One region of the Pantoea sp. SGAir0215 genome, then DNA from elsewhere that is predicted to be linked to it. Evidence: predicted binding sites of a transcription regulator. Region 1 holds the regulator's gene; each other region holds the start of a gene.
What was found. The regulator PurR, encoded in region 1, represses purine synthesis genes. The targets are predictions, from matches to a motif close to CANGCAAACGTTTGCNTG.
Positions count from the first base shown of each region.

Region 2: glyA (serine hydroxymethyltransferase) is a predicted target of PurR. The motif match lies at 977-994, and genes of this name have one in related genera.
Region 3: guaD (guanine deaminase) is a predicted target of PurR. The motif match lies at 1,346-1,363, and genes of this name have one in related genera.
Region 4: purT (formate-dependent phosphoribosylglycinamide formyltransferase) is a predicted target of PurR. The motif match lies at 1,385-1,402, and genes of this name have one in related genera.

Region 1 is NZ_CP028031.1:2,510,007-2,512,211, forward strand. Features, by position in the region: gene punR (DNA-binding transcriptional activator PunR) at 1-704, shown strand, start outside; gene purR (HTH-type transcriptional repressor PurR) at 701-1,726, opposite strand; gene C1N64_RS11795 (cytochrome bd-I oxidase subunit CydH) at 2,009-2,098, shown strand.
Region 2 is NZ_CP028031.1:3,866,090-3,868,294, reverse strand. Features, by position in the region: gene hmpA (NO-inducible flavohemoprotein) at 1-780, opposite strand, end outside; gene glyA (serine hydroxymethyltransferase) at 1,105-2,205, shown strand, end outside.
Region 3 is NZ_CP028031.1:2,809,490-2,811,694, forward strand. Features, by position in the region: gene guaD (guanine deaminase) at 1-1,160, opposite strand, end outside; gene ydfG (bifunctional NADP-dependent 3-hydroxy acid dehydrogenase/3-hydroxypropionate dehydrogenase YdfG) at 1,560-2,205, shown strand, end outside.
Region 4 is NZ_CP028031.1:3,039,735-3,041,939, forward strand. Features, by position in the region: gene C1N64_RS14235 (prolyl oligopeptidase family serine peptidase) at 1-513, opposite strand, end outside; gene C1N64_RS14240 (tellurite resistance TerB family protein) at 631-1,275, opposite strand; gene purT (formate-dependent phosphoribosylglycinamide formyltransferase) at 1,448-2,205, shown strand, end outside.

The DNA.
Region 1 (2,205 bases):
AAGGGCGCAGCGTTATCAAAAAAATGGATGCCACACGACGTCAGTGTCAACAGCTCGCCAACGGCTGGCGCGGTCAGATTGGTATTGCCGTCGACTGCATCGTCAAACCGCAGCGGACCCGGCAGTTTGTCAGGGATTTTTACCGCCATTTTCCCGACATGGAGTTGCACATCAGCTATGAGGTCTTTAACGGCGTCTGGGATGCGCTGGCAGACGGGCGAGTGGATGTGGCGATAGGTGCGACACAGGCGATTCCGGTGGGGGGGCGTTTCGCCTTTCGCGATATGGGCACCCTGAACTGGCGTTGCGTGGTGGCGCGTCAGCACCCTCTGACGCAGGTTGCTACGCTGGGTGATGAGGCGTTGCGCAACTGGCCTTCACTGGTGCTGGAAGATACGTCGCGCGCGTTACCGCGTCGTATGACCTGGGCGCTGGATAACCAACGCCGGCTGGTGGTCCCGGACTGGCAAACCGGTCTGGACTGTGTGCGCGCCGGTTTGTGTGTCGCGATGATACCGGGCCATTTAGCGCGGCCCTTACTGGACAGCGGCGAGATGGCAGAGCTGAACTTACCGCAGGCGTTTCCGGAAAGTCCCTGCTGCGTCAGCTGGGCGGAAGATCGCGCATCACCGGCGCTGGGGTGGTTACTCCAGTACCTGGGCGATGCGCAAACGCTAAATCAGGAGTGGTTGAGCGAGGATTAACGGCGATAATCGCGATAAGGACCATAGCCCACCGAGCGTCGCTCAATAAGCGTCGGGTGGACTTCAATCGTCTGCGACTCTTCCCGCTTACTGGTGATGCGATCTAACAACATCTCCAGCGCCTTCTCACCCAACTGGGCTTTAGGTTGATGCACCGTGGTCAGTGCCGGAGTGAAATAGCGCGCATTGCGCACATTGTCGTAACCAATGACGGAGATATCCTGCGGCACGCGCAGGCCCATTTCGTCGGCCGCGCAGATTGCGCCCATCGCCATGATGTCGCCCCCACAGAATACGGCGCTTGGGCGCTGCTTCTGTGACAGAATCTGCTGCATGGCCTGATAGCCAGATTCGGGTTCAAAGTCACCCTGCACAATCCATTCGGCACGTGGCTGAATACCCGCTTCTTCCAGCGCCTTAAGGAAACCGGCATGGCGACCGCCTCCCGTGTTACGCTCCATCTGGCCGGGAATGGCACCAATATCGCGATGACCACGCTCAATCAAATAACGTCCTGCCAGATAACCGCCCTGGAAAGCATTGTCCAGTACGGTATCGGTAAAGTCGGCACGGGATTCGCCCCAGTCCATCACCACCATCGGAATATTGCGGTTCGCTTCCAGCATTTGCAGCAGATCATCCGGATACTCTGAACACATCACCAGAAGCCCGTCAACGCGCTTTTGCGCCATCATCGACAGATAGGCGCGCTGTTTTTGCAGGTCATTATGTGCGTTGCCCAAAATCAGGGTATAGCCTTTATCGAAGCAGTGATTCTCAATGGCTTCGATAATTTCAGCAAAGTAGGGCGCTTCACTGGACGTGGCGAGCAGGCCCAGCGTTTTGGTGTGATTCACCTTCAGGCTACGCGCGACTGCGCTGGGAGAATAATGCAGTTCCCGAATCGCTTCCCACACCGCTTCGCAGGTATTTTCTGCGACAAAGCGCGTTTTATTGATGACGTGTGAGACGGTCGTGGTGGACACGCCCGCACGCTTCGCCACATCTTTAATTGTTGCCATGTAAATCGAACTCCCGGGCCTATCTAAATTATTGATAAGCATATTGTTAAACGTTTGCGTCAGCGGACGGTTATTTCTGCGAAAAACATCGCTTTTCTGTCCGGTATTGAGTCATCAGGGCAGGAAATAACGTCTGAAAAGGGCGCGGACGCAACCGATATTGCGCGCTGTTGCGCAACAAAGGGGGGATTCTAACAAGGCTGTGCGGATAAAACGAGATTTTTACCCACGCGTATGTGAAAATGCTTTCACCTTACAAACGTCAGGGTTAAAGGAGAGGGGATGAGTACCGATTTGAAACTGTCATTAATGACGACGGCAGCCGCACTGTTAATGATCATCGCGTTTAGCTTCACCGCTATTCTGCACTAGTCGCATTCGTTTGCAGCGAGGCTATACTGGCTGACTGGCTGACTGGCTGACTGGCTGACTGGCTGACTGGCTGACTGGCTGACTGGCTGACTGGCTGACTGGCTGAC
Region 2 (2,205 bases), 1.4 Mb from region 1:
CGTCGTCGGACTTGCCTGGAGAAAAAAATCCCCGTGTGGAGGCGTCAGCTGAATCTCATCGCCTGCTTTGGCCTGTTGATGCAGCCAGCCTGAGACTGTTCCCCCGGCTTCCTGTTTTACCGCAATTCGGTAGGTCTGCGCATCGCTGACGGTGGTGAGTGAGTACTGACGAATTTGCTGATAGCGGAAGCCCGCTGGCTGCAGATGCAGTGACACATACTGCCCCGGCCTGAAGGACGCAATGGGTTTACCATCAACAGGAGCGAGGGTAACGCTTTTGATCACGTCACTTTGTTGCTCAATCGCGCTGATGAAGAAGGCTCTCGTGCCGCGCCAGCCGCCTTGCTGGTGTGCCGATGCCTGATAAAGGGCTTCTTCACGCTGGATAAAGATATCGGCCAGCACTGTGTAGGCGCGTCTCCAGGCGGCGAGCACCGCTTCGCCAGGATTCAGCATGGCGTCGATAGAGGCGAGTAAATACTCACCCACAATTTTATATTGCTCAGGCTGGATAGTCAGGCTGGCGTGCTTTTGGGCAATTTTTTCGACGGCTGGCCGTAGCGCCGTCAGATTGTCCAGATTGACCCCGTAGGCGCAAATCGCATTAAACAGCGCTTCACGCTGTGCGCCATTGCGCTGGTTGGCCCTGTTAAAGACATGCTTTAACTCTGGATGATGAGAGAGCATCTGACCGTAAAAATGGGCCGTCAGATCGGGGCCGCATGCCGCAATCGCGGGAAGGGTGGATTTCACAATGTGAATCGTCTGGGCATCAAGCATGGCAATACCTTACTTAAAGTTGCATTTTAAATGCATCTTATAGCCGGGCGTTTTGTTCTGTAAATAGCGTTGTGGTTTACAGGAAGACTGAGCGGCAAATTTTCAGACGGAGAAATGGAAAATTTCCGTTACAGGGTGCGGGGAAAAACAGCGGAAAACCGCTTGCAAATCGAGCCAAAAACACATCGCCAATGCGAAGCCAAACGTTTGCGTAAAAAGAGGGGATTGGCCCTACCGTCCCCTGGTAAAAGGGTTTACACTGTCTGCCTTCGCCCTTTGGGGGCGTAATTTGCCGATTTAAAGATAGCCAGTCAGGAGATGCGGATGTTAAAGCGTGAAATGAACATTGCCGATTATGATGCCGAGTTGTGGCAGGCGATGGAGCAAGAGAAAGTGCGTCAGGAAGAGCACATTGAACTGATTGCTTCTGAAAACTACACCAGCCCGCGTGTAATGCAGGCGCAAGGTTCACAGCTCACCAACAAATATGCTGAAGGCTATCCTGGCAAACGTTATTACGGCGGCTGCGAGTATGTAGATATTGTTGAGCAGCTGGCTATCGATCGTGCGAAAGCGCTGTTTGGTGCAGATTATGCCAACGTACAGCCGCACTCAGGTTCACAGGCTAACTTTGCTGTGTTTACCGCCCTGCTGCAGCCAGGCGATACCATTCTGGGTATGAACCTCGCGCACGGTGGTCATCTGACGCACGGTTCGCCTGTTAACCTGTCGGGCAAACTCTACAATGTCGTGCCTTATGGTATCGATGAAACCGGTAAAATTGACTACAACGAACTGGCTGAGCTGGCAAAAACGCACCAGCCTAAGATGATCATTGGCGGTTTCTCTGCGTACTCGGGTATTTGCGACTGGGCCAAAATGCGCGAAATCGCAGACAGCGTTGGTGCCTGGTTGTTTGTGGATATGGCGCACGTTGCTGGTCTGATTGCGGCTGACGTTTACCCGAACCCTTTACCGCACGCGCACGTTGTGACTTCTACAACCCACAAAACGCTGGCCGGTCCGCGTGGCGGCATCATTCTGGCGAAAGGTGGCGACGAAGAACTGTACAAAAAGCTTAACTCTGCGGTTTTCCCTGGCGGCCAGGGCGGCCCGCTGATGCACGTCATTGCGGGTAAAGCCGTGGCGTTCAAAGAAGCGATGGAACCCGAGTTCAAAACCTACCAGCAGCAGGTGGCAAAAAACGCGAAAGCGATGGTCGAGGTCTTACTGGAACGCGGTTATAACATCGTGTCAGGCGGCACTTACAACCACCTGTTCCTGATTGATCTGGTGAGCAAAAACCTGACCGGTAAAGAAGCGGATGCGGCACTGGGCCGTGCCAATATCACCGTGAACAAAAACAGCGTGCCGAACGATCCGAAAAGCCCGTTTGTCACCTCCGGTGTACGTATCGGTACCCCA
Region 3 (2,205 bases), 300 kb from region 1:
ACCACAAAGTCCGCTTCCTTGCCCGGGGCGAAGTTACCGATGTGTTTGTCGAGATCCAGCGCATGGGCGCCGCCCAGTGTGGCGTGATAAAACGCTTCTGCGGCGCTCAGTTTGTACTGCTGCAGTTGCCCCACTTTGTAGGCTTCTCCCAGCGTTTGCAGCATATTGAAGGTGGTGCCGGCGCCTACGTCGGTGCCGATGCCCACCTTAACGCCCTGCTGCCAGCTCCGCTGGATATTGAACAGGCCGCTGCCCAGAAACAGATTTGAGGTGGGGCAAAATGCTATGGCGGAGTTCGTATCATGCAGGCACTGCCACTCCTGTGTTTCCAGATGCAGACAGTGCGCGAATACGCTGCGGCGCCCGGTCAGCTGATACTGATGATACACATCCAGATAACCGTTCTGGTCAGGAAAAAGCTGCTTCACCCAGGCCACTTCGTGGGGGTTTTCGCTAAGGTGCGTATGAACCCAGACATCCGGATAACGCTGGCGAAGCGCCTGAACTTTCTCCAGCAGCGCCGGAGAAGAGGTCGGAGCGAAACGCGGCGTCAGCGCATAATTAAGGCGGCCGCGCTCGTGCCAGCGCGCAATCAGCACCTCCGTCTGGGCATAGCTCTCTTCTGGCGTTTCTGTCAGGTAGTCCGGCGCATTGCGATCCATCATCACTTTGCCTGCGATAATACGCATATTGAGCGCCTCGGCTGCGCTGAACAGCGCGTCTACCGACTGCGGGTGCACCGTGCCGAAAATCAACGCGCTGGTCGTGCCGTTCGCCAGTAACTGCTGCAGGAAAAATGCCGACATCTGCGCGGCATGATCCGGGCAGTGATACTGCGCTTCCACGGGAAAAGTGTACTGATTCAGCCACTCCAGCAGTTGCTCGCCAAAGGCACCGATCATTTCCGTTTGCGGATAATGAATATGGCAATCGACAAAGCCCGGGATGATCAGCTTACCGCGCAGGTCAATCATGCCGCCTGCATTCAGGCTGTCTGTGCTCTCCTGCCAGGGGCGCAGATCGACAACACGCCCTTCACGCAGCGTTAGCACGCCATCGTCCAGATAGCGTGCCTGCGCCAGTATCGATTCGGGATCGTGTGCCACTGCGGCAAAATCGAAGAAGCTGGCGCGAATCGCCGCGTCCGTATATGTCAGCATAATGTTTCCTCTGCCGGGCGGGGTAAATGTCGCCCTGTGCCTTAACCCTGGTCTCTGTCTTAACATTTTGCAAGAGTCATGCCAGTTGCAAGAGTCATGCCAGCCTTGTTTATAAAATTAAAACCTATATATCAATAACTTAATCAAAATTATTCGTTGCGCAACGAAAAAACGTCTTAATACACGACGCAAACGGTTGCCATTCTTTCGCAATCGGTTGCCTGCATAATGATGGCCAAAATGCGTCCTGCCGGTCTGACGCGCTTGCACAATAACGGGGCAGGCTGCACGAAAACGGCGCAGACCGTGGGCGACCGTGCACGTAAAATTCAGCGGACATCGCCAAAAATGCCGTGTTAAGGTGAAAGGAACACCATGAAACGGAATAAGGGAAACACGATGATTATTTTTGTTACGGGGGCAACGGCAGGGTTTGGTCAGAGCATTACCCGCCGGTTCATCGAAACAGGACACAAAGTGATCGCAAGCGGCCGTCGCGCAGAACGTCTGAAAGCGCTGAAAGACGCGTTGGGCGACAACCTGTATACGGTGCAACTGGATGTGCGCAACCGGGCCGCCATTGAAGAGGCAATTGCACACCTCCCTGCAGAATGGCGCGACATTGATGTACTGGTCAATAACGCGGGTCTGGCATTAGGCATTGAACCGGCGCACCGGGCAGATGTGAATGACTGGGAAAATATGATCGATACCAACACGAAGGGGCTGGTGTATATGACGCGCGCCGTCTTGCCTGCGATGGTTGAGCGTAACGTCGGTCATATCATTAATATCGGGTCGATTGCCGGAAGCTGGCCCTATGCGGGCGGTAACGTGTATGGGGCCACCAAAGCCTTTGTTCGTCAGTTCAGCCTGAACCTGCGCACCGATTTGCACGGCACCGCCCTGCGCGTAACGGATATTGAGCCAGGCCTGGTTGGCGGCACCGAATTCTCTAACGTGCGCTTTAAAGGCGACGATGACAAGGCTGATAAGGTTTATGAGGGCGCGACGGCACTGACGCCGGAAGATGTGACTGAAGCGG
Region 4 (2,205 bases), 530 kb from region 1:
CAGCACCTCAGGATACCAGCTCCCGTTTTCCAGATTGCGAAAGCGAATGCCGTACTGGCGGCGGGAAAGGAAATCTTCTGCCAGGGCCATGACCTGATTGTCCGGGCTGATATGCAGCGCGCCCATAGTATAAAAATCACTGTGCGAAGCCCGCTGATTGGCATCCAGCAGCAACGTCCATTCATCAGTTTCCTGATAACTGGCAGGCTGCCGGTAATAGGCGGCATATTCGTTACCACTTTCATAACGGCTTTGGTAGCGGTAGCCATTTTTTACGTAGGGAACGGAATGGTCCTGAGGCGGCAGTCGGTCAATGATCTCGTGGAGAATACGGTTTTGTAATGGCTCCTGTGACGCCATGATTTTCTGACCATAGTTGTTCTCAGCACGCAGGTAGTCCAGCACATCGCTGTTTTCGCGTTTGTCATCGCGCAACCAGTAGTAGTTATCGACCCGCGTCTCGCCATGCAGGGACATCTCGTAAGGTATTTTTTTCGCGTCAGGTGCTTTCATATCATCCATCCTGCTGAACATCATCAACATTAAGGGTGGCACTAATGTCTTCAGATGCCAAGTCAGGGATAGTGAGTGTGAGCGTGTTCAGGGCCCTGTTACGGGCCCGGACATGGGTTAACTGGCCTTCTGCTGATCAATATCCTGCTGGATACCTTTTCGGACATCCTGCGGAATTTTTAGCGCGTCGCCCAGTGCCAACAGGTAGCTGCGCTCCATAAAATGGTCGACATCAATGGCGGCACAGCTGAGAAAATAGAGTTCCAGTGCTTCTTCTTCATTTTTAACATCCGCCGCCAGCCATTCGGGGTCCAGCGGCCGCTGCATGGCCTGCTGGATCAGTTTCTCCGCATCCTGACCATAGCCTGCCTGATGAATGTTCTGCTCAATCGCCGCACGTTCACGGTCATCAATATGCCCGTCGCTTTTGGCGGCAAACACCAAGGCCGTGACCAGTCGTTCTGCGCGCTGATCAACCGGCGTCTGTAACTCACCAAAACCCGGTTCGTCCTGATGGGTTTCACGCACCCGCTGTTTGTATTTGTTCCACAACACCGCGCCCGCTGCTGCCCCGCCGCCGATGATTAAGGCTTTGCCGCCATATTTAGTTAACAGCTTGCGTGATGATTTACTGGCCACCAGCAATCCCGCCAGGCCACCCAGCGCACCGGGGGCCAGCATCTCACTCATCCCGCCGCCGGATTTGCCGTCACCGCTCTTTTTTGCCAGTACTGATTGAATCTGTTGCAGCCAGTTATTCATTATTTACTCCCGTTACCATCCAGAAACATCATCATTACCAAAAAGATGTCAGGAAACGTCAGAGCAGGAAAAGTAGCGCAAACGAGATGAAATGTGCGCAAGGGGTGAGAACGCAAACGTTTTCGTTTATACTGCGCGCGAATTTTGACTGGTTGACTGCTTAGGTGAAATGATGACGACTCTCGGAACTGCGCTACGCCCTGCTGCGACGCGCGTCATGCTGTTAGGCTCAGGAGAACTGGGCAAAGAAGTCGCGCTGGAATGTCAGCGTCTGGGTGTGGAAGTGATTGCGGTTGACCGCTACGCCAATGCGCCTGCGATGCATGTAGCGCACCGTAGCCATGTGATAAATATGCTGGACGGCGACGCACTGGCCGCCGTTATTGCCCAGGAGAAACCAGACTTCGTGGTGCCTGAGATTGAAGCCATCGCAACAGAGAAACTGCTGGAGCTGGAGCAGCAAGGTCAGCGCGTCGTGCCCACTGCCCGCGCTGCCCGCCTCACCATGAACCGCGAAGGCATTCGTCGTCTGGCAGCAGAGGAGCTGGCGCTGCCCACTTCAACCTACCGCTTTGCCGACAGCAAAGAAAATTTTGTCGCTGCCGCCGCCGGGATTGGTTTTCCCTGCATCGTCAAACCCGTTATGAGTTCATCCGGCAAAGGCCAGAGTTTTATTCGCGATGCCAGCCAGCTGGATAAGGCCTGGGATTATGCGCAACAGGGCGGTCGCGCCGGGGCGGGACGCGTTATCGTTGAAGGCGTGGTGAAGTTTGATTTTGAAATCACCCTGCTGACCATCAGGGCCGTTGACGGCATTCATTTCTGCGCCCCTATCGGTCATCGCCAGGAAGACGGCGATTACCGTGAGTCATGGCAGCCGCAGCAGATGAGCGACCTGGCGCTACAGCGTGCCCAGCATATCGCGGAAAC